One region of the Rhodovulum sp. P5 genome, then DNA from elsewhere that is predicted to be linked to it. Evidence: riboswitches for the same ligand, from Rfam matches in the RefSeq annotation. Region 1 holds a riboswitch; each other region holds the start of a gene.
The links. Region 1 has a riboswitch for cobalamin ahead of RGUI_RS19730 (DUF4198 domain-containing protein). Riboswitches for the same ligand answer to the same signal wherever they lie in the genome.
Positions count from the first base shown of each region.

Region 2: linked by a shared signal. The riboswitch ahead of RGUI_RS07675 (TonB-dependent siderophore receptor) and the one ahead of RGUI_RS19730 (DUF4198 domain-containing protein) in region 1 are both predicted to bind cobalamin.
Region 3: linked by a shared signal. The riboswitch ahead of RGUI_RS07655 (MotA/TolQ/ExbB proton channel family protein) and the one ahead of RGUI_RS19730 (DUF4198 domain-containing protein) in region 1 are both predicted to bind cobalamin.

Region 1 covers NZ_CP015040.1:8,209-15,281, forward strand. The annotation lists gene RGUI_RS19720 (hypothetical protein) at 1-345, opposite strand, end outside; gene cobO (cob(I)yrinic acid a,c-diamide adenosyltransferase) at 599-1,222, opposite strand; cobalamin riboswitch at 1,349-1,557, shown strand; gene RGUI_RS19730 (DUF4198 domain-containing protein) at 1,688-2,482, shown strand; gene cbiM (cobalt transporter CbiM) at 2,494-3,111, shown strand; gene RGUI_RS19740 (cobalt ABC transporter permease) at 3,108-3,737, shown strand; gene cbiQ (cobalt ECF transporter T component CbiQ) at 3,737-4,531, shown strand; partial or broken gene RGUI_RS19750 (energy-coupling factor ABC transporter ATP-binding protein) at 4,518-5,212, shown strand; gene RGUI_RS19755 (DUF1636 domain-containing protein) at 5,209-5,592, shown strand; gene cobW (cobalamin biosynthesis protein CobW) at 5,585-6,637, shown strand; gene cobN (cobaltochelatase subunit CobN) at 6,653-7,073, shown strand, end outside.
Region 2 covers NZ_CP015039.1:1,565,002-1,572,074, forward strand. The annotation lists gene RGUI_RS07670 (TonB family protein) at 43-729, shown strand; cobalamin riboswitch at 804-1,008, shown strand; gene RGUI_RS07675 (TonB-dependent siderophore receptor) at 1,144-3,090, shown strand; gene RGUI_RS07680 (ABC transporter substrate-binding protein) at 3,093-3,926, shown strand; gene RGUI_RS07685 (iron ABC transporter permease) at 3,926-4,915, shown strand; gene RGUI_RS07690 (ABC transporter ATP-binding protein) at 4,912-5,670, shown strand; gene RGUI_RS07695 (adenosylcobinamide amidohydrolase) at 5,667-6,326, shown strand; gene RGUI_RS07700 (MurR/RpiR family transcriptional regulator) at 6,337-7,073, opposite strand, start outside.
Region 3 covers NZ_CP015039.1:1,557,390-1,564,462, reverse strand. The annotation lists gene RGUI_RS07660 (biopolymer transporter ExbD) at 1-374, opposite strand, end outside; gene RGUI_RS07655 (MotA/TolQ/ExbB proton channel family protein) at 371-1,081, opposite strand; cobalamin riboswitch at 1,119-1,331, opposite strand; gene RGUI_RS07650 (SulP family inorganic anion transporter) at 1,583-3,067, shown strand; gene RGUI_RS07645 (universal stress protein) at 3,081-3,935, shown strand; gene RGUI_RS07640 (aminotransferase class V-fold PLP-dependent enzyme) at 4,091-5,224, opposite strand; gene RGUI_RS07635 (FadR/GntR family transcriptional regulator) at 5,340-6,110, opposite strand; gene RGUI_RS07630 (OmpA family protein) at 6,193-6,852, opposite strand; gene RGUI_RS07625 (bifunctional helix-turn-helix domain-containing protein/methylated-DNA--[protein]-cysteine S-methyltransferase) at 6,962-7,073, opposite strand, start outside.

The sequences.
Region 1 (7,073 bases):
CACCGCCCGGAACGATTTGGACCCTTCACAGATGATGTAGAACCGCCGCCCCACCGCGCCATCGCGCGCCGCGCTCGGGCGCGTTGCATCCATGGCAAGATAACAGGGATTGGTGACCGCGCCGTCGCTTCGTTTCTGCTGATAAAGCGCGCGGGCCCGATGTAGCACGACCGGGGCGATCTGCCCTTCGCCCGTCCCCACATGGGCCCGCAGCCAGGTCGGAATATCGACGGCTTGCGCACGCCCTGCGGTTGGCAGCGACACGGACAAGGCAGCACCCAGCAGCGCAGCCGCGACAAGACGTAAGGGAATAAAAGACACTGAGAGCTTCTCCGGCCAGACCATCCACGGCACAACCATAGCACAGCTTGACGATCTGATCCCGGCGGGTGTTCCATATGGCGAGATTGACGATCAGGCGGAGACCTAAGGCGGGGTAATCCCCTCGCGGGGCTTTCAACCCGTGACGGCCTTCACGATCAACAGACGGCCATCAGGACGTCGGCAAAGTCTTCATTAACCAAAGCCAGGCACCGGCGTCGGGCAAACGCCCTTTTCCCCTCATCGCATGTGGGCAGGAAGACCAGCGTTGCACCTGTCAGAATTCCACGCCCGGCTGACCCTTGATGCCGGCACGGAAGGGGTGCTTGACCAACGTCATTTCGGTCACCAGATCGGCGGCCTCGATCAACGGATCAGGCGCATTGCGCCCGGTCAGTACCACATGGGTCAGGGGCGGCTTCTCGGCCGTGAGAAAGGTCAGCACATCCGCCACATCGAGATAGCCATAGCGAAGCGCGATGTTGATTTCATCCAGCAGGACCATGCGGATCGCCGGGTCGCGGATCAGGTCCCGCGCCTTGCGCCAGCCGTTTTCCGCCGCGGCGATGTCGCGGGCCTTGTCCTGCGTTTCCCAGGTAAAGCCCTCGCCCATGGCGTGGAACTGGCACAGATCGCCGAAATTTTCCGTCAGCAGACGCCGCTCGCCGGTATCCCATTTGCCTTTCACGAACTGGACCACGGCACAGGGCATGCCATGGGCAATTGACCGCAGGATCATCCCGAAACCGGCAGACGATTTACCCTTCCCGGCCCCGGTATGGACAAGGATCAACCCCTTCTCGGCAATCTTGTCCTCAAGCGCGCGGTCCTTCGCCGCCTTGCGCTTGGCCATCTTGGCGGCGTGGCGGGCGGTTTCGTCCGTAGTCGGCGTCTCTGGCATGATCGCTCCCTTGTTTTTGGCGGCGCTCACCATACGGCGCGCGATTGCCGCGTCAAACGCACGCCATAAGGGAGCGGCAAGCCCGATGCGCGCTTTTGACGATTGACAGACGCCCGGTCGGTCTGGGATGACGAGCGTGTGATCGGTGTTCCAACCCCACTTGGGGGCGGAACTGAAAAGGGAACGCGGTGCGCCCGATTGGGCAAATCCGCGGCTGCCCCCGCAACTGTAAGCGGCGAGCAAGGCTGATGATGCCACTGGGGCCGACGCCCCGGGAAGGCCAGCCAAGCCCAGACCCGCGAGCCAGGAGACCTGCCGTTCGCCCGCGCCCCAGTTGCGCGGCTTCCACCGGACGCCGGGGTGCGCGTCTGGCCCGGATCGGCCGGTCTGGCCTGTTCGTGCCTCTCCCCGTTCGTCCTTTCCGACCGTGGCCCACGGGCCGCCACTGCTGAAAGGAACCGACAGATGATCTTTCACGGCAACATGCTGAGTGCCGCGCTGGCGCTGACGCTCGCGCCCGTCGCGGGCAATGCCCATTTCCAGTTGAGCTATACCGAACAGACGATGATCGAGCGTCCCGGCGATGTCCCGGTCAAGCTGATCTTCTGGCACCCGTTCGAGAACGGCCATGTCATGGATATGGGCGAACCGCTGGAATTCTACATGGTTCACCGGGGTGAAAAGACCGACCTGAAAGACAGCCTGACCCGGACGGTGTTCAAGGGCATGGGGAATGAGGGGGTGGCCTGGGACGCGATGGTGCCGGTAAAACGTTCCGGCGACTATGTTCTGGTGACGGTCCCCGCCCCCTATTACGAAGGGTCGGAGGATATCTATATCCAGCAGATCACCAAGGCCTATCTGAACCGAAACCAGATGCCCACCGACTGGTCCGACCCGCAGGGTCTGAAGACCGAGATCGTGCCCAAGGTGAAGCCCTATAACGTCATGGTCGGTTCCACCTTTACGGGCCGCGTGCTGTCGGACGGCCAGCCCGTTGCTGGCGCCGAGATCGAGATCGAATACATGGCCGCCGAACCCGACATGGCGACGAACAGCCCGAAGCCGCCAAAGGCCGGGCCGATGCCCGGCGGCGCGGTGATCGCGATTTCCGATGACAACGGCTATTTCACCTTCGGCGTTCCCAAGGCGGGCTATTGGGGGTTTGCCGCGCTCGGCGTGGGACCCGACACCGAATACGACGGCAAGGAGCTTTCCCAGGACGCGGTGATCTGGATCCGCGCCTACGACGTCGAATAGGACGCGCGCACATGCATATCGTGGATGGGGCGCTCGCCAATGAGGTCGTGATCGGCGGGGCCGTCCTGGCTGCCGGCGGCATCGCGCTTGGGCTGCGGCAGTTGCCGCTGGAACGGATTCCGGCGGCGGGGATCTTGTCCGCCAGCTTTTTCGTGGCCTCGCTGATCCATGTGCCGATCGGCCCGTCCTCGGTGCATCTGATCCTGAACGGTCTGGCCGGGATTGTTCTTGGCTGGGCCGCCTTTCCCGCGCTCTTCGTGGGGCTGCTCTTGCAGGCCGTGTTCTTCGGCTTTGGCGGGCTGACGGTTCTGGGGGTGAACACGTTCAACATCGCGATGCCCGCGGTGATCGTTCATGTCCTGTGTCGCCGGGGCATCCTGCGGTGCGGGCCTGCCACCGCTGCGCTTTGGGCCGGGATCGGGGGGGCTTTGGCGATTGCGCTGACCACCGGCTGCGTGGCGCTGGCGCTGATGCTCTCGGGCGATGCGTTCATTCCGGCGACCAAGCTCGTGTTCCTCGCCCATCTCCCCGTGATGGGGATCGAGGGGCTTTTGACCGCGGCGGCGGTGTCGCTTGCCGTGCGGGTCAAACCCGAACTTTTCACCACGCTGAAAGGGGCCCCCGCATGATCCGCGCCGCTTTTCTGGGGCTCTCGCTCATCCTGGCTCCGCTTCCTGCGCTGGCCCACAAGGTCGTGGCCTCCGTCTTCCCGTCGGGTCAGGTGATCGAGGGCGAGGTCGGTTTCTCCAATGGCGACATGGCCGTTGACACGGTTGTGGAGGTGATCGGCGAGGATGGCACCAAGCTGGGCGAGGTCGTCACCGACGGCGACGGGTTCTTCACCTGGCGACCCACCGGGCCGGGGCCGCTGCTGTTCCGGGCCGATCTGGGGGCGGGTCATGTGGCCGAAGTCGTGATGCCGGCCGAGGAGGTGGCGCAGGTGTTGGGACAGGCCTTGGCAGCGGTCACCAATCCCGGCCCGCCAGCGGGGGCAAGCCTGGTCGACGACAGCATCGCGCCGACGGCCGAGGCGCCCGGCACGACCGCAGCCCCCCAGTCCGGTCTCAGCGATACCGACAAAGCCGCCATCGCCGCCATCGTTCGGGATGAGATGCGCCCGCTCCGCCGCGAGATCGCCGCCTATAAGGAGCATCACGATCTGCAGACCATCCTTGGCGGGATCGGGTATATCTTCGGCCTGTTCGGTTTGGGGTTCTACCTTGCCGCGCAGCGCCGGATCGCGGGCAAAGGCTGATGGGCCATATCCTGGCATCCGAGCGCAAAACGCTTCCCGGCGGCAGACGGGGCGATCCGGGCGGTGTGCTGTCCGGCATCGACCCGCGGGCGCGGATCCTTGGGGCCTGTGCCTTTGCCGTCATAACCGTCGGCTGCGGCTGGCTGCCCGTTCTGCTGGCGGCCTGTGCGATGGCCGGCGCACTGATGATGCTGTCACGCCTGCCCGTGCGGCCCACCCTTCGGCGGATGGCGGCAATGGACGGGGTCATCCTGTTCGTCCTCGTGATGCTTCCCTTCACCGTGCCAGGGGATCCGATCCTGACGCTATGGGGGCTGTCTGCCAGTTGGCAGGGCCTGACCCTGGCGGTCGAGATCCTGCTGACCGCCAATGCCGTGGTTCTGGCGCTGATGGCACTGGTCGGCACGATGGAGCCTGTGACGCTGGGCCATGCCCTCCACCGTCTGCGCGCGCCCAAGGCGCTGGTGCATCTGCTGCTCTTCACCATCCGCTATATCGAGGTGCTGCGCGCGGAATATCTGCGCCTGCGGCAGGCGATGCAGGTGCGTGGGTTTCGCCCGCGCACAGACCGGCACAGCTATCGCAGCATGGGCTATCTGGTGGGCATGATGCTGGTGCGCGCACTGGAACGCGCTGAACGGGTCTTGGGCGCGATGAAATGCCGGGGGTTTTCGGGGCGGATCCCGCTGTTGGACGGCCTTGCCTTTGGCCCCCGCGATGCCGTCTTCGCCGCGGTGCTGGGCGCGGCCTTGATCGCGCTGACAGTGGCCGAGATCACCCATGCCGCTGTTTGATCTGACCGATATCCATGTTGCCTATCCCGGCCAGCCGCCGGTGCTGCGGGGGGCGAACCTGACACTTGCCCCCGGCGAAAAGCTGGCCATCGCCGGCCCCAACGGCGCGGGCAAATCCACGCTGCTGCACCTCATGGTCGGGCTGATCCGGCCTGCGGCCGGCCAGATCACCGCCTTTGGACGAATCTGCCGGGCGGAGGCCGATTTCCGCCCCGTCCGCCGCCGGGCGGGCCTCGTCTTTCAGGATCCCGATGATCAGCTTTTCTGCCCCACCGTGGCCGAGGATGTCGCCTTTGGCCCGTTGAACCTTGGCCACAGCCGGGCCGAGGCCGAGGCGATTGTGGATGCGGTGCTTGGCCAACTGCACCTGGCCCATCTGCGCAACCGGATCACCCACCGCCTGTCGGGGGCGAAAAACGGCTGGTAACGCTGGCCACGGTTCTGGCGATGAACCCCGAGGTGCTGCTGCTGGACGAACCGACCAATGCGCTGGACGAGGAAAACGAGGCCCGGCTGATCGCGATCCTGCAAAACCTGCCGCAGGCGATGATCCTGGTCAGCCATGATTCCAGTGTTCGCAACCGGATTGCCACCCGCACCCTGCGGCTGACAGCCGGCCGGCTGGAACCCGGGGAAGATCCACAAACACAACCAAGACAAACGGGAACCGAATACCAATGACATCACCTGCTGACGACGACGTGGAACTTCTGATCTGTGCAAGCTGCCAGGTCGATCCGGACGATGACGACGATGGCCCGCGCCCCGGCGCCCTTTTGGCCGAGGGGCTGGAGGCGAACCTACCCGAGGGCGTTCGCCTGACCCGGGTCGACTGCCTGTCGAACTGCAAACGCGGCTGCACCGTCGAGCTGCGCGGGCCGGGCCGCTGGACCTATGTCTATGGCAATCTCGACCCCGAAACGCATCTGGACACGCTGCGCGAAGGCGTCGCGCGTTATCGCGGCGCCGCGGACGGGATCATCCCCTGGCGCGACCGCCCCGACCATTTCCGCAAGAACTGTATTGTCCGCATCCCGCCGCAAGAGGGTTCCCATGGCTGATCTTGAAAAACTCCCCGTCACCGTCATCACCGGCTTTCTGGGGGCGGGCAAGACGACGCTGATCCGCCACCTGATGCAGAACCCCGGCGGCAAGCGGCTGGCGGTGCTGGTCAATGAATTCGGCGATGTCGGTGTGGATGGCGAGATCCTGAAATCCTGTGCGATCCCCGATTGCCCGGCCGAAAACATCCTGGAACTGGCCAATGGCTGTCTGTGCTGCACCGTGGCCGATGAGTTCATCCCGACCATCGAGTCGCTTTTGGCGATGGAACCGCGGCCCGACCATATCCTGATCGAGACCAGCGGCCTTGCCCTGCCCAAGCCGCTGCTCAAGGCGTTTGACTGGCCCGACATCCGGTCAAAGATCACGGTGGACGGGGTGATCGCGCTCGCCGATGCGGAGGCCGTGGCGACGGGCCGCTTTGCCCCCAATGTCGCGGCGGTCGACGCCCAGCGGGCCGCCGATGACAGCCTCGATCATGAAACGCCCCTGTCAGAGGTGTTCGAGGACCAGATTTCCTGCGCCGACATCGTAGTGTTGACCAAGCCCGACCTTGCCGGACCCGATGGCGTGGCCAAGGCCCGCGCGGTGATCGCGGCAGAGGCGCCGAGGCCCTTGCCCATCGTCGAGGTGGCCGAGGGCGTGGTTGATCCGCGCATCCTGATCGGGCTGGAGGCCGCCGCCGAAGACGATATGGACGCGCGCCCCAGCCATCACGACACGGCCCATGACCACGATCACGACGATTTCGAAAGCGTTGTGGTCGACCTGCCCGAGATCGCCAGCCCCGAGATCCTCGTGAACCGGATCGAGGCGCTGGCCCGCGACCGCGACATCCTGCGGATCAAGGGCCATGTCGCCGTGGCGGGCAAACCGATGCGCCTGCTGGTGCAGGCGGTGGGCGCGCGCGTCCGGCATCAATACGACCGCCCGTGGACGGCAGAAGAAGCCCGGCAGGGCCGGCTTGTGGTGATCGCCGAACACGACCGGATCGACGGGAACGCCATCCGCGCCGCGCTGACCGATCTGGCCGTCCCGGCGTAAGGGGGCCGTCCCGCGATGCATGTCGTCTTTCGCGAAAGTCACGGGCTGGAGGAAACCGAAACGCCCACCGATCTGGGGCAAAGCCCCGCCGACCTAGTGGTGCTGTCCTTTTCCGACAGCGATCTGGGGGCCTTCGCGGCGGGCTGGCATCGCGGGGGCGGACCGGCGGGCGAGATGCCAGGCCTCAGGCTCGCCAATCTTGCCACGCTGAAACATCCGCTGTCCGTCGATACCTATGTCGAACAGACGCTGTCGGGGGCCAAGGGTATCCTGATCCGTCTGATCGGCGGGCGGGCCTATTGGGACTACGGGCTGCAACAGGTGCAGATACTGGCCGAGGCAAAGGGCATCGCGCTGGCCGTCCTGCCGGCCGATGGCCGCCCGGATCCGCGGCTGGACGCGATCTCGAACCTGCCCGGGGCAACGTTGCGGCGGC
Region 2 (7,073 bases), on a different replicon from region 1:
GATCGAGGCCGCACCGGCCGAGTTGGCGGCCCTTGTCGACGCGTGGGAAGACCCGCCCGAGGCGGTCCAGACGCTCGCCGCACCGAACGCGCCCCTTGCGCTGCCTCACCTTCCGGACAGAGCGGACGCGTTTGTCGAAGCGTCCCCGCCGCTGGCCGCCCTTCCCGCGCCAAGCGCCCTGCCCTCCATCGCGGCGCCGGACACATCCCCCACCCCGGCCGTGCCAGCCCCTGCCAAGCCCCTGCCGCAGCCGCAAGCCGAACCGGCCGACGCCCCGCCCATCGCCGCCCCCGTCCGCAGGCGCGGCCACACGCCGCCCCCGCGACCAAGGCACCAACAGCCGCGCCTGCGGCGGCACCGCAACGGGCCGCGGGAACCGGGGGCAAGGGGCATGCCGGGCGCGCCGCGTCCCCGGCCGCATCGACGCTGTCAGAGGCCCGCGCCCACAGCCTGATCGCGAAATGGGGGGCCGGGATCAGGGCCCGTGTCGAACGGCGCAAGCGATACCCGCGCGCAGCGGGCCGTGCCGCGGGCACCGTGACCATCGCCCTGACCGTGGCCCCCGACGGGCGCCTGCAAAGCGCCCATATCGCGCGCACCTCGGGGCACCCGGCACTCGACGCGGCCGCCCTTGGCGCGGTGCGCGCCGCCGCTCCCTTCGCACGGGCCGCGAAAGGGCTGACCGACAGCAGCTACCGCTTTACCCTGCCGATCCGGTTTGCACCGTGAAGGTTCGCGGGATGCAGCCATGCCACAGTTGCATGACAGGCGCGGTCCCCCCTTGGCGGCCCCGGTGATTCTGCGCAATATGCGCCCGTTCTGGTCCGCGCGGTTCGCCGCGTGGTGAAAAGGGAACACGGTGCGGCGCCCGGTGCGCCAAGTCCGTGACTGCCCCCGCAACTGTAAGCGGAGAGCAGCGCCGACAACGCCACTGCGGACCCCCGCGGGAAGGCCGGTGACTGCGACGACCCGCGAGTCAGGAGACCTGCCGGAACGGCTCACCCGGTTCCCGTGCGGGGCGCGCGGCGGACGGCGGACCATTCCGCAGTGGTGGCGACGAGAGCCGTCAGCGGAACGGGCAACCCCTTCCGAAGACATACACAATAGAAGTGCAGCCTTTGGTTGCACAGTTCGGGGGAAGACATGAAAACCACCCTGCTTGCCGCCGGCGCGACCCTGCTGGCCGCCGGACCCGCCCTTGCCCAGCAGACAGACCCCTTCACGCTGGACGAGATCATCGTCGGCGCCGGCCTGACACCGATCGAAGCCGCGCGTTATGGCCGGGCCGTGACCGTTGTCACCGCGGAAGAGTTGCAAGAGCGCCAGATCCGCTATGTCACCGATGCGCTGCGCGCCCTGCCCGGCGTCGCCATCAGCCAAAGCGGCGGGGCCGGTACGGCCACCGCGGTCCGCATGCGCGGGTCTGAAAACAACCACGTCCTTGTCCTGATCGACGGGGTGGACGTGTCGAACCCCTCCACCGGGGCGTATGACCTGTCGAACCTGCTGGCCGATGATATCGAACGGATCGAGGTTCTGCGCGGCCCGCAATCCTCGGTCTACGGGTCCAACGCCATCGGCGGGGTGATCAACATCGTCACCAAGACCGCCAGCATGCCGGGGTTCGAGGGGACCGCGACCGTTGGCCTTGGCACGCAGGAAACGGCTGGCGCAAGCATCGCCCTGCGCTACACAGGTGACCGGGCGCGGTTCTCCTTCTCGTCAGCGCGCCGGGTGACCGATGGCTTCGACATCTCCAACGACACCGATGGCAGTGCCGACGGCACCGCGAACACAACGCTCAATGCCCGTGCCGAATTCGACCTGACCGAGGATATCACCATCGGCGCCACGCTGCGCCGGACCGAACAGGTGTCGGACTACGACGCGTTCAACTGGGGCGCGGCCAGCGCCGAAGACCTTGTCACCGATGGCGCCTATCAAAGCGATGTCACCAACATCTTCGGCGCGCTTCACGCCCGGGCCGATGCGTGGGACGGACGCTTCCGCAGCGAATTGCGCTACAGCGCCGGGGACATGGACACGATGCACACGCTGTCGGGAACGCCGACGTCTGACTACACCACGACGCGCACGGATCTGAGCTATCGCGGCAGCCTGGCCCTTGACGGGGCGGACGTGGAGAGTTCTGCCCAGGTCCTGAGCGGTTATATCGAACGCAAGCGCGAGACGTTCCAGAACAACGACGCGACGCTGGTCTTCGACGCCTCCATGCTCGACAAGCAATCGCGGACCCTTCTGGGATATGTGCTGGAATATCGCGGGTCGTTCCTGCAGGACGCGCTGACGGTGCAGGCCACCGCACGCCATGACGACAACGACGATTTCGCCGATGCCGATACGTGGTCCCTCGGCCTGTCCTACACCCTGCCCAACCAGACCACGCGCCTGCATGCCTCGGCCGGGACCGGTGTTCAGAACCCCACCATGTACGAACAGTTCGGCTATAATCCCGGCATGTGGAACGGCAATCCCGATCTCGAACCGGAAAAGAGCAAGGACTGGGATATCGGGATCGAGCAGCGTTTCCTGGGGGATCGCGGTGTGATCGACCTGACGTATTTCCGCTCTACCCTGACCAACGAGATCTCCAGCACCTATGATGTGAACACCGGCATCTCCACCCCCTATAACGAGGATGGCCAGAGCGACCGCGAGGGGATCGAACTGTCGGCGGAATACAGTTTTGACAACGGCCTGACGCTGGGGGCGGGCTACACATGGCTCGACGCGACCGATCCCGATGGCGAGGTCGAGGTGCGCCGGCCGGAGCGGGAGCTTGGCCTGCATGCCTCCTATCTGCTTCCCAACGACAAGACCTTGATCGGGGCCGATCTTCGTCATGTCTCGGGGCTGTGGGATCTGGACTATACCGCCGCCTCGCTCGGGGCGAACCGGATCAGGCTGGACGACTACACCGTGGTCAACCTGACGCTTCAGCATGAAGTGAACGACCGGCTGACCCTGACCGCCCGGATCGACAACCTCTTCGACGAGGACTACCAGGAGATCTACGGCTATGACGCGCCCGGCCGATCCGTCTATGCGGGCCTGACGGCGCGCTTCTGACGATGCGTGGCTGGCTGCCCCTTGCTGCCGCCTTTGGCCTCGCCCTGTCCGGGGCGGGGCATGCGGCACCCAGCCGGGTGGTGTCGATGAATCTGTGCACCGATCAGCTTGCCCTGATGCTGGCCGCGCCGGGGCAACTGGTGTCCGTCTCCGTCTTCGCGAAACAGCCCCAGACCTCGGTGATGGCCGAAGCCGCGCAAGCCTATCCCAACAATCACGGGCTGGCAGAGGAGATCTATCTGCTCAACCCCGATCTGGTGGTCACCGGGCAGTTCACCGGGCAGGACACGGTGTCGATGCTGCGCCGGCTGGGGGTCCCGGTGGTGACCATGGCGCCGGCCTATTCGCTGAACGACATCCGCGACCGGATCACCGAGATGGGCCAGCATCTGGGGCGCGAGGAAACGGCGGCAGAGATCGTGGCACAGTTCGATGCCGATCTGACTGCCCTGACCGCAGATAGCCCGGACGAGCGGCCGCGCGCCGCGGTCTACACCGCGCAGGGCTATACCCCCGGCCCGAACAGCCTGTCGGGCGCGATGCTGGAGGCCGCGGGCTTCGACAATCTGGCGACAGAGCTTGGGCTGAGCGTCGGCGGGCGCATCCCGCTGGAACAACTGGTCATGCTCGACCCCGATCTGGTGGTTTTGCCGACACCTTGGCCGGGCGCCTCCCGGGCAGAGGATATCCTGACCCATCCCGTCCTGAAGAAACTGCAGGCGCGCGCCGGCACCGCGCCGCTCGCCGACCGGGACTGGGTCTGCGGCACGCCCCATGTGCTGCGCGCCATCGCCGGGCTGGTCGCGGCCCGCAAGACGCTGGAGGATGCACAGTGATCGGCTATCGCCTTCTGCTCGCCGCGCTTGGCGCGCTGGTCGGGGCGCTTTTTGTCGCCTCGCTCGTGCTCGGGCCTGCCGACATCGCACCGGGGCAAAGCCTGCACGCGCTGGTCTTCGGCGACTCCGGGCCGCTGACGCTGGTGATGCGGGAAATCCGCCTGCCGCGGGCGATCCTTGCGGCGCTGGTTGGCGCCAGCCTCGGGCTCAGCGGCGCCGCGCTTCAGGGCTATCTGCGCAACCCGCTGGCCGAACCGGGCCTGCTCGGGGTCAGCGGGTCGGCCGCCCTTGGCGCGGTGGTGTCGATCCAGACCGGGGTGACCGCAGGTCTTTCCCTCGCCCTGCCCTTCGCCGCGCTTGGCGGGGCGGCCGTGTCGGTTGCGCTGCTGTTACTTCTGGCGGGTCCGCGCGGCGGGTCGCTGACGCTGATCCTTGCCGGGATCGCGATCTCGGCCCTGGCCGGGGCGCTGACCTCGCTGGCGCTGAACCTTTCCCCCAACCCCTTCGCCGCCAGCGAGATCGTGTTCTGGATGCTGGGCTCGGTCTCGGACCGCTCGTTCGTCCATGTCGCGCTGGCGCTGCCCTTCATGGCCGCCGGGGCCGCGCTGGTTCTGCCGCTGGGGCGCGGGCTGGATGCGCTGACGCTGGGCGAGGATGCGGCAGAGGCGCTGGGCATCCGGCTTGGCCGGCTTCGGCTGCGGCTGGTGACGGGCGTGGCTGCCATGGTCGGGGCCGCGACGGCAGTGGCCGGGGCCGTCGGTTTTGTGGGGCTTGTCGTGCCCCATCTGTTGCGCCGCGCAGTGGGGGCACGCCCGGCCCGGCTGCTGCCCGCCAGCGCGCTGGGCGGGGCGGCGATGGTGCTGGCCGCCGATCTGGCCGTGCGCCTGATCCAGCCGGACCGCGACCTGAAGCTTGGCGTGATGACCGCGATCGTCGGCGCGCCCCTGTTCCTGCATCTGGTCTATCGCACGCGGAGGGATCTGGAATGACGCTTCTCGCGCTTGACGGGCTGACCGTGCGGCGGGGCGATTGCCCGGTGGTGGACGGGGTTTCGCTCTCCGTGGCGCCGGGGGAGGTCGTGGGGCTGGTCGGGCCCAATGGGGCGGGCAAGACGACACTGATGCGGGCCGCCCTTGGCCTTCTGCCCCATCGCGGGCAGTCCTCTCTGGCCGTGCTGCCGCCCATCGACCGTGCCAGACAGGCCGCGTGGTTGCCGCAGTCCCGCGAAATCGCGTGGCCCGTGACGGTGGAAACCCTTGTCGCGCTGGGACGACACCCCCATGGCGGCGGGGCGCCTGCCGCCGACAAGGACGCCATCGCCCGCGCCCTTGCACGGATGGACCTGACCGGCTTCCGCAACCGGATCGCCACCCGGCTGTCGGGCGGGGAACAGGCCCGCGTTCTGCTGGCCCGCGCGCTGGCACAGGACACGCCGCTGTTGCTGGCCGATGAACCCATCGCCGGGCTCGACCCCGCGCACCAGCTTGCCACGATGGCGGTGTTCAACGATCTCGCGGCCGAGGGGCGGGGTATTCTGGTCTCGCTTCACGATCTGGGCCTGGCGGCGCGGTTCTGCACCCGGCTTGTTCTGATGCAGGCCGGTCGCGTGGTGGCCGAAGGCGCACCCGATCAGGTGCTGTCGGCCGAGCGGCTGGCCGATGTCTTTGCCATAACCGCCTGGCGCAAGGAAACGCCCGAGGGGCTGATCCTGCACCCGCTCTCCATCGCCGATCCCGCGCCGTGAAGGTCACCCATCGCGCGCCGTGGCTGATCGCCGATCTGGGCGCCCCGCACCGTGTGCTGAGTTGGGCGCTGAACCGTCCGGGATTTGTGACCGCCCGGCGGATCGTCTTTCGCGAGGTCCGCAACCGGGATCTGCCGGTGGAGGTCGATGCGACGGCGTGGCTTCAGGCCGAACTGGCCACGGCGGGGCTGGCGGACGCGCCGGCCCTGCTGACCTCGCGCAGCGTGGCAAGCTTCGCGCAGACGCGCGCCGACATCGAACGGGTGACCGTGCACTGTCTGGCCACCGTGGGCCTGTCGAATTCCGAACGGGTCGGCCACCGGCAACGCTTCGACCCGGCGCGCTTTGGAACCATCAATATCGCGCTGTCCTGTTCCGCCGGGCTGACCGAAGCCGCCCAGATCGAGGCGATGACCATCGCCGCATCCGCCCGAACCGCCGCGATCATCGAGGCTGGGTTCGACCTGCCCGAGGGTCGGGCGACGGGCACCGGGACCGATTGCATTGCCTTGGCGGCCCCGCCGGGCGATCTGCCCTTTGCCGGGCTTCATACCGATATCGGAGAGGCGCTTGGCCGTGCGACCTACGATGCCGTGGACGCAGCCGCGGCGGACTGGCTGACCACCCGGCCCGACCTGCTGGGCGACGGCCCTTAAGGTCAGTATCTCAGGTGAACTTCCGGAACAGCTTGGTCCGGTCGAACATGTCGTCCAGCGTCTCCATCCGGGTGCGGGTTTCGGCCCATGTCCGTTCCTGCACGGCCGCCACGACGGTTTCGACCAGCAAAAGGGTCGAAATCGCGGAATCCCAAGCCGAGGGCACAACAGTGCGCCCCGTCAGGCAGTGCCGGGCAAGCACATGAACGGGAGAGCGCCACTGGTCCGTGAACAGCACGATCTCGGCCCCGCGGTCGGTCGCCATCTCGGCCAGTTTCAGCGTCGTGCTCTCATACCGGCGAAGGTCGAAGATCACCACAACGTCGCCCTCGGCCACGTCCAGCAGGTATTGCGGCCAGCCGTTGGACTGGCCTTGCAGATGCACGACACCCGGCCGCAGCATCTGGAGGTGCAGAAACAGATAGTCGGCCAGCACCCGGGTGATGCGCCCGCCCGCGACATGAACCCGCCGGTCCGGATCGGCCAGCAGATCGCAGGCCGCGTCGAAATCGGTCGGGTCGATCTGCGACAGGCATTGCCGGATATTGTCGATCACCGCCTCGGTGAACCGGTTCAGGATATGCCCGCCCGGGGCATGACCCGCCCATGTCTCCCGCCGGGCGATGGGGCCGGAGATCTTCGCCTCAAGCTCCACCCGCAGGGCCGCCTGGAAATCGGGGTAGCCGGCGAAACCCAGCTTTTGCACCATCCGCGCGACCGTGGGCGTTGAAACACCCGCGCTATGCG
Region 3 (7,073 bases), on a different replicon from region 1:
ACAAGCACCAGGCGGCTGAACCCGGCGGCCTCCAGCCGTTCCATCACCGCGATGACCCGCTGCAGATCGGCCCCGTCGCGTGCCCGGAGGACGACCATGTCGGCGTCGGAGGACATCAGTGGCGCCAGCCGCCCCGCGATATTCGCCCCATCCACGGCCACGCCGTTCAGGGACAGCGCATCGGGGTGGATATCGACCAGCCGGGGTGGGCCGGCATAGGTGCCGCCCGTCCCGGCAAGGGTCAGCGGCACAACCATGTCCGAACCGAAGCGGGAGGCGAGCATGAAAAACACCAGCAGCAGGAACACCACGTCGATCATCGGCGTCAGATTGGGCCGGCGCGGGCGCGGGGGCGCCCCGAAGGAGAAACTCATGCCGCGGCGTCGGGCCGTCTGCCCGGCACGAGCGCGGCGCGCGGCCTTGCCCGCAGGAAGATCACCGTTGCGGCGTCTTCCATGTCATGGCGCAGCCGTTCGGCGATGCTTTCGAACCACACCAGCGCGACAGAGGCGACGATGGCCACGGCCATGCCCGCCGCGGTGGTCAGAAGCGCCTCCCATATGCCGCCGGCCAGTACCGCGGCATCGGCGCGGTTGCCCGTGGCCTCCAGCGCCTGAAACGCACCGATCATGCCCATCACGGTGCCCAGAAGCCCCAGCAGGGGGGCGACCGTGGCGATCAGTTCCAGCGACCGCAGACCGGTGCGCGCCTCGCTCAGCAGTGCGCGGGCCACGCGGCCGGTTTCGGCCTCGGCGGCCTCGATGCTCAGGCCGGGATCGCGCAGGGCCCGCATCGCGGCCCTGGCCATCCGCGCCCGAAGCGACCGGCGCCCCTCGACCAGCGCCAGCGCCGCGTCATGGTTCCCCTGTTGCCAGAGTGCGGCCGCCTGCGCCGTGCGCCGCCCGCCCGAAAACGCCCCCGATGACAGCAAGCGCCACGTCTTCCACAGGACCAGCGCGACAGTCACGACCGAAAGCGCGGCTATGGCCCAGATCGCGGGGCCGCCCTTGTCGAAGAGCGCCGCAAGATCGGCGAACGGTCTGCCAAGGGCTGCGGCGAAGGGAGAAGAGGGTATGTCCATGGCGTTGCGGCCTCCTGCCGGGGCGCCCCGCCCCGGGTTCGGGTTGCGATGCGATGGCAGGTCTCCTGACTTGCGGGTCCTCACAAGCGCCGGCCTTCCCGCGATCTGTCGCAGTGGCATGATCGGCGCTGCTCTCCGCTCACAGTTGCGGGGGCAGTTGCGGATTTGGCGCATCGTAGGGCGCCGCACCGCATTCCCTTTTTCCCGGCGGACAGGTCCGTATCGGGAAACCATCACCTTGCAGCTATCAAACCCGGGGCCTGTCTGTAAATCGGAAAAGGGCGGATGCGCCGCGCCGATGGGCAATCCGGCGGGGGCCGCGCGGGAAACGGCCGCCTTTGCCGGTTTGCCTTCGGGCGCAACTTCTGTATCCAAGGCGCGACTCGCCCGGGTCCGGTGTTTCACCGGGCGGCCGCCTTGCGCGCCAGTGGTCCGGACCATCGACAACCCAGAGCGTCAGCCGCCTCAGCGGGGCTGCGGCGCCCCACCAGCGGGGAGATCATGAAAGCACTTTACGCCTATCGCGACCAGTGGTTCGGCAATGTGCGCGGCGACATCCTTGCGGGGCTTGTCGTGGCGCTGGCCCTGATCCCCGAGGCCATCGCGTTCTCGATCATCGCGGGCGTGGACCCCAAGGTCGGGCTCTACGCCTCCTTCTCCATCGCGGTCATCGTGGCGATCACCGGCGGGCGGCCCGGCATGATCTCGGCCGCGACGGCGGCAACGGCCGTGCTGATGGTCACGCTGGTGAAGGAGCACGGTCTGCAATATCTGTTGGCCGCAACCGTGCTGGCAGGGCTGATCCAGATCGGGGCGGGGCTTGCGAAGCTGGGGCACCTGATGCGCTTCGTCTCGCGATCGGTCATCACCGGCTTCGTGAACGCGCTGGCGATCCTGATCTTCCTTGCGCAGGTGCCAGAGTTGATCGGGGTGACGTGGATCACCTATGTGATGGTCGCGGCGGGGCTTGCGATCATCTACCTGTTCCCGCTGCTGACGACGGCGGTGCCCTCGCCGCTTGTGACCATCATCGTGCTGACCATCGTCAGCATGGGGTTGGGCCTTGATGTGCGCACGGTCAGCGACATGGGCGCGCTGCCCGACACGCTGCCGGTGTTCCTGATCCCCGACATCCCGCTGACCCTGGAAACGCTGCAGATCATCCTGCCCTATTCCATCGGGGTCGCGGCGGTGGGGCTGCTGGAAAGCCTGATGACCCAGACGATCGTGGACGATCTGACCGACACGACCAGCGACCGGAACCAGGAATGCATCGGGCAGGGCATCGCCAACACCTGCACCGGGTTCATCGGCGGCATGGCGGGTTGCGCGATGATCGGCCAGTCGATGATCAACGTGAAATCCGGCGGGCGCGGGCGGCTCTCGACGTTCACCGCGGGCGCGATGCTGTTGTTCCTGATCGTGGTGCTGGGCGATCTGGTGGGCCAGATCCCGATGCCCGCGCTGGTGGCGATCATGATCATGGTTTCGATCGGGACGTTCTCTTGGTCCTCGATCCGGCAGTTGCGCGACCATCCCCGGTCGTCGTCCATCGTGATGCTGGCGACGGTGTTCTTCGTGGTCTACACCCATAACCTCGCCATCGGGGTGCTGGTGGGTGTGCTGCTTTCGGGCATCTTCTTCTCGGCCAAGATCGCGCAGCTTTTCCGCGTGACGTCGGAGATTTCGCCGGACGGGCGCGAACGCACCTATGTCGTCGAGGGCCAGCTTTTCTTCGCCTCGACCGAAGAGTTCATGAAGGCCTTCGACTTCAAGGAGGCGCTGGAGCGCGTGACCATCGATGTCAGCCGCGCCCATATCTGGGACGTCTCGTCCGTTGCAGCGCTTGACATGGCGGTGTTGAAGTTCCGGCGCGAGGGCGCCGAGGTCGAGATCAGGGGCATGAACGAGGCATCCGAGACCATCGTCGACAAGCTGGGCGTGCATGACAAGCCCGGCGCGATGGAAGACCTGCTGGGGCACTGAGGGGGTAAGGGAAATGTCCGGTATTCTGATGGCGCTGGTCGACGGCTCGGCCTATTCCGAAAGCGTGTGCCGCCATGTGGCGTGGATCGCGAAACGCACCGGGGCGCAGGTGAAACTCTACCACGTGCTCGACCCGCGCCGGGCGCAGGGGCAGCGGGACCTGTCAGGCTCGATCCGGCTGGGGGCGCGGTCCAACCTGATGAAGCAGTTGTCCGACCTGGACGAGCAGCACGCGAAACTGTCTCAGGCGCAGGGCCGCGCGATCCTGGAAGATGCCAAGGCCCTGATCGAGGGCGAGGGGGTGGCCGATGTCATCACCCGGCTGCGCCATGACGACATCGTCAACACGGTGGAGCAGAAGGAAGACGTGGCCGACATGATCGTGATCGGCAAACGGGGGGAGGCCGCGGGGCTGGAAAGCCCGCATCTTGGGTCGAACTTCGAGCGGATCGTGCGCGCCAGCCACAAGCCCGTCTTCGTGGCAAACCGGGCGTTCGCACCCATCAAGCGGGTGCTGATCGCCTATGATGGCGGCGTGTCCGCGATGAAGGCGGTCGACTACGTGGCGCGCGACCCGCTGTTTTCGGGGCTGGAGGTCGTGGTGGCCACGGTGGGCCATGAATCGGCGGACCTGCGCAAGGCGCTGGACAATGCGCGCGCGACCTTGAACGCAGGTGGGCACGAGGCCGAGGTTCGCACCCTGAAGGGCGCCCCCGACAAGGCGCTGGCAGAGCTGGTCGAGACCGGCGGGATCGATCTGCTGGTGATGGGCGCCTATGGTCATTCCCGCATCCGGACCATGGTCATCGGCTCGACGACGACGGAGATGATCCGCTCCTGCAAGGTGCCGGTCGTCCTGATGCGGTAGGCGTGCACCGCGCATTCTTGCCGCCTTTGATCGAGAACCGGGCGAAGGAAGCTGGCCGAAGGCCGCCGCGCCTTCGCCCGTCGATCGCGCACCTTCGCGCGTTGCTCTGGCCGTTATCCTCAGACTGAAATGGTCAGGCGCACGGGCGGCCGGTCTCAGCCCGCCAGCACCCGCTCCAGCACCGGGCGAAGGCGGGCCAGCGTCGCGTCCACATCGGCCAGCTTGTCGAGGCCGAAGAGACCGAGCCGGAAGGTCCGGAACTCGGCACCCTCACCCACCTGCAACGGCACGCCCGCGGCGATCTGCATCCCCTCGGCCAAAAACTTGCGGCCGTTCTGGATATCCGGGTCGCTGGTGAACGACACCACCACCCCCGGCGCGCCAAAGCCCGGGGCCGCGACTGAAACCACGCCCATTCCGGCCAGCATCTCGCGCACCGCATTGCCCAGTGCCCATTGCGCGTCTTTCGCGGCGTCAAAGCCCATCGCCCTGGTCTCTGTCATCGCATCACGAAGCCCCACCAGCGCATCGGTTGGCATGGTGGCATGATAGGCATGTCCGCCATCCTCATACGCCTTCATGATTGCGCGCCATTTCTTCAGGTCCATCGCGAAGGAATTCGACGCGGTGCCGTCCAGCCGTTCGGCCGCAAGGGCCGACAGCATCACCATCCCCGCCGAGGGGGAGGCCGACCAGCCCTTTTGCGGGGCCGAGATCAGAACGTCCACGCCGGTTTTCGACATGTCCACCCAGACGCAGCCCGACGCGATGCAGTCGAGTACCATCAGCGCGCCGACCTCGTGCGCGGCCGCGGCCATCTGCGTGATGTAGTCGTCGGGCAGGATGATGCCCGAGGACGTCTCGACATGGGGGGCGAAGACGACTTCCGGCTTGTCGTTCCTGATCGCGGCGATCACATCCTCGATCGGCGGCGGCGCGAAAGGTGCCTGCGGTATGTTGCCGGCGGGGCGTGCCATGACGACGGTCGTGTCCGCGGCAAAGCCGCCGGCCTCGAATATCTGCGTCCAGCGGTAGGAGAACCAGCCATTGCGCACGATCAGCGCGCGGCGCCCGGTTGCGAACTGGCGTGCCACGGCCTCCATCGCGAAGGTGCCGCCACCGGGCACCAATGCGACGGCCTCTGCGCCATAGACCTCGCGCAGCATGGCGGAGATATCGCGCATGACCCCCTGGAATTTGGCCGACATGTGGTTCAGGGACCGGTCGGTGAAGACCACCGAGAATTCGCTCAGACCATCGGGATCGACATCGGGACGCAAGCCGGGCAACGCGGGACCTCCTCTGAATTTTCCCTATCACGTCTAGGACCCGGAACGCCGGTCCGCCAGTCAAAAAGCCGCCGCTGGTTCCACATGGCCCGATGCAGGCCCGGGGAACCGGCGGTCAGGTCTTGCCCAGTTCGTGTTCCAGCCGCTGGCGCGCCACGGCCTCGTTCCGTTCGGACTGAAGCTGCGCGCTCAGCGCTTCTTCGACATAGTCGAGGTGCCGTTCCACGGCGGTCCGGGCGCCCGTGGGGTCGCGGGCCTGCAGGGCATCGTTGATCGCGCGGTGCTGGTCCAGCAGCATGTCGCGGGTCGTGCGCTGGCCGAACATGATCTGCCGGTTGTAGAACACGCCCTGCCGCAAAAGATCGAACATCGCCCGGATCATGTGCAGCATGACCACGTTGTGGCTGGCCTCGATGATGGCGAGGTGAAATTCCGCATCCAGCCGCGCCTCGTCCGTCGGGTCGCGCTTGTCGTGGGCGGCTTCCATCTTGGCAAGGATCGCGCCGATGACCTGCAGATCGGTGGTCGAGGCGAGAAGCGCCGCGCGTTCGGCGGCCAGCCCTTCCAGATCGCGCCGGAAGGCGATGTAGTCGAACAGCGCCTCCTCATGGGTGCCCATCAGCCGGATCAGCGCGTCGGAAAAGGCTGCGCCCAGCACCTCGGCCACATAGACGCCCGCCCCGGCCCGGCTGACCAGCAGGCCACGGTCCTGCAATTCGGAAATCGCCTCGCGCAGGGAGGGGCGGGAAACGCCCAGCTTTTCCGACAGGTCGCGCTCTGACGGCAGGCGCTCGCCCGGGCGCAGGATACCGCGCAGGATCAGCAACTCGATCTGCCGCACCACGGCATGAGAGAGCTTTTCGGGCTGGATTTTCTGAAATGGCATGTTGGCTGCTCCGAACCGGTCAAAATATATGACCGCTTCGGAGCGGGAACAATGGCAAATGCTGGGCCTTGCGCCGGGCGGCTTAGGCCATCGGGCGAATGATGATCTCTACCCGGCGGTTCTGCGCCCGGCCCGACGCCGAGAGGTTGGAGGCGACGGGCTGGTCCTCTCCGCGCCCATAGGCCCGCACGCGGGATGGCGCGACGCCCGAACGGGTCAGGACGGCGGATACCGATGCGGCCCGGCGGGCGGACAGGTCCTGGTTATAGGCTGCGGCGCCGGTGTTGTCGGTGTGCCCGATCACGTCGACCGTGGTCTGCGGATAGTCGTTCAGGCTGCTGGCCAGCACGCGCAGGTCGGCCTGCAGGTCCGGGCGCAGGGCCGCGCTATCGGTCGCGAACAGGATGTCCTGTGGCATGGTAACCACCAGTTCCGACCCGGTGTTCACGACAGAGATCCGGTCATCGCCAAGGTTGCCGCGCAATTCCTGCGCCTGCTTGTCCAGTTCGTTGCCGAAGGCCGCGCCGATCCCGGCCCCGATGGCCGCACCCACCAATGCGTCGCGGGCATCGTGCTTGCCGCCGCCGGTCGCGATCATGCCGGCCAGCGCCCCCGCACCGGCCCCGATGGCCGCGCCCCTTTTGAGGTTGCTGTTGGAATCGCCCGAGGTGGTGTCCACGCAGGCGCTCAGGCCGATGGCGCCAATCGCAGCAAGGATGACGGGATGTCTTGCACGGGTCATGTCTGCTCTCCTACCCTGTCCGCTTCGTTGCGGTTTACCCCGTTAATATAGGCCAGTCCGCCCGGCTTCGCGAGGGAGCAGATTTCACGGGCGGCGGTTCGGCGCCCGTTCAGCCGGCCTCGGCATCCGCCCGGGCCCCTTCCCAGGCCAGCAGCGCGCGCTTGACGGGCAGGCCCCAGTGATAGCCCCCAAGGGCGCCGGTCTTCCGCAGGGCCCGGTGG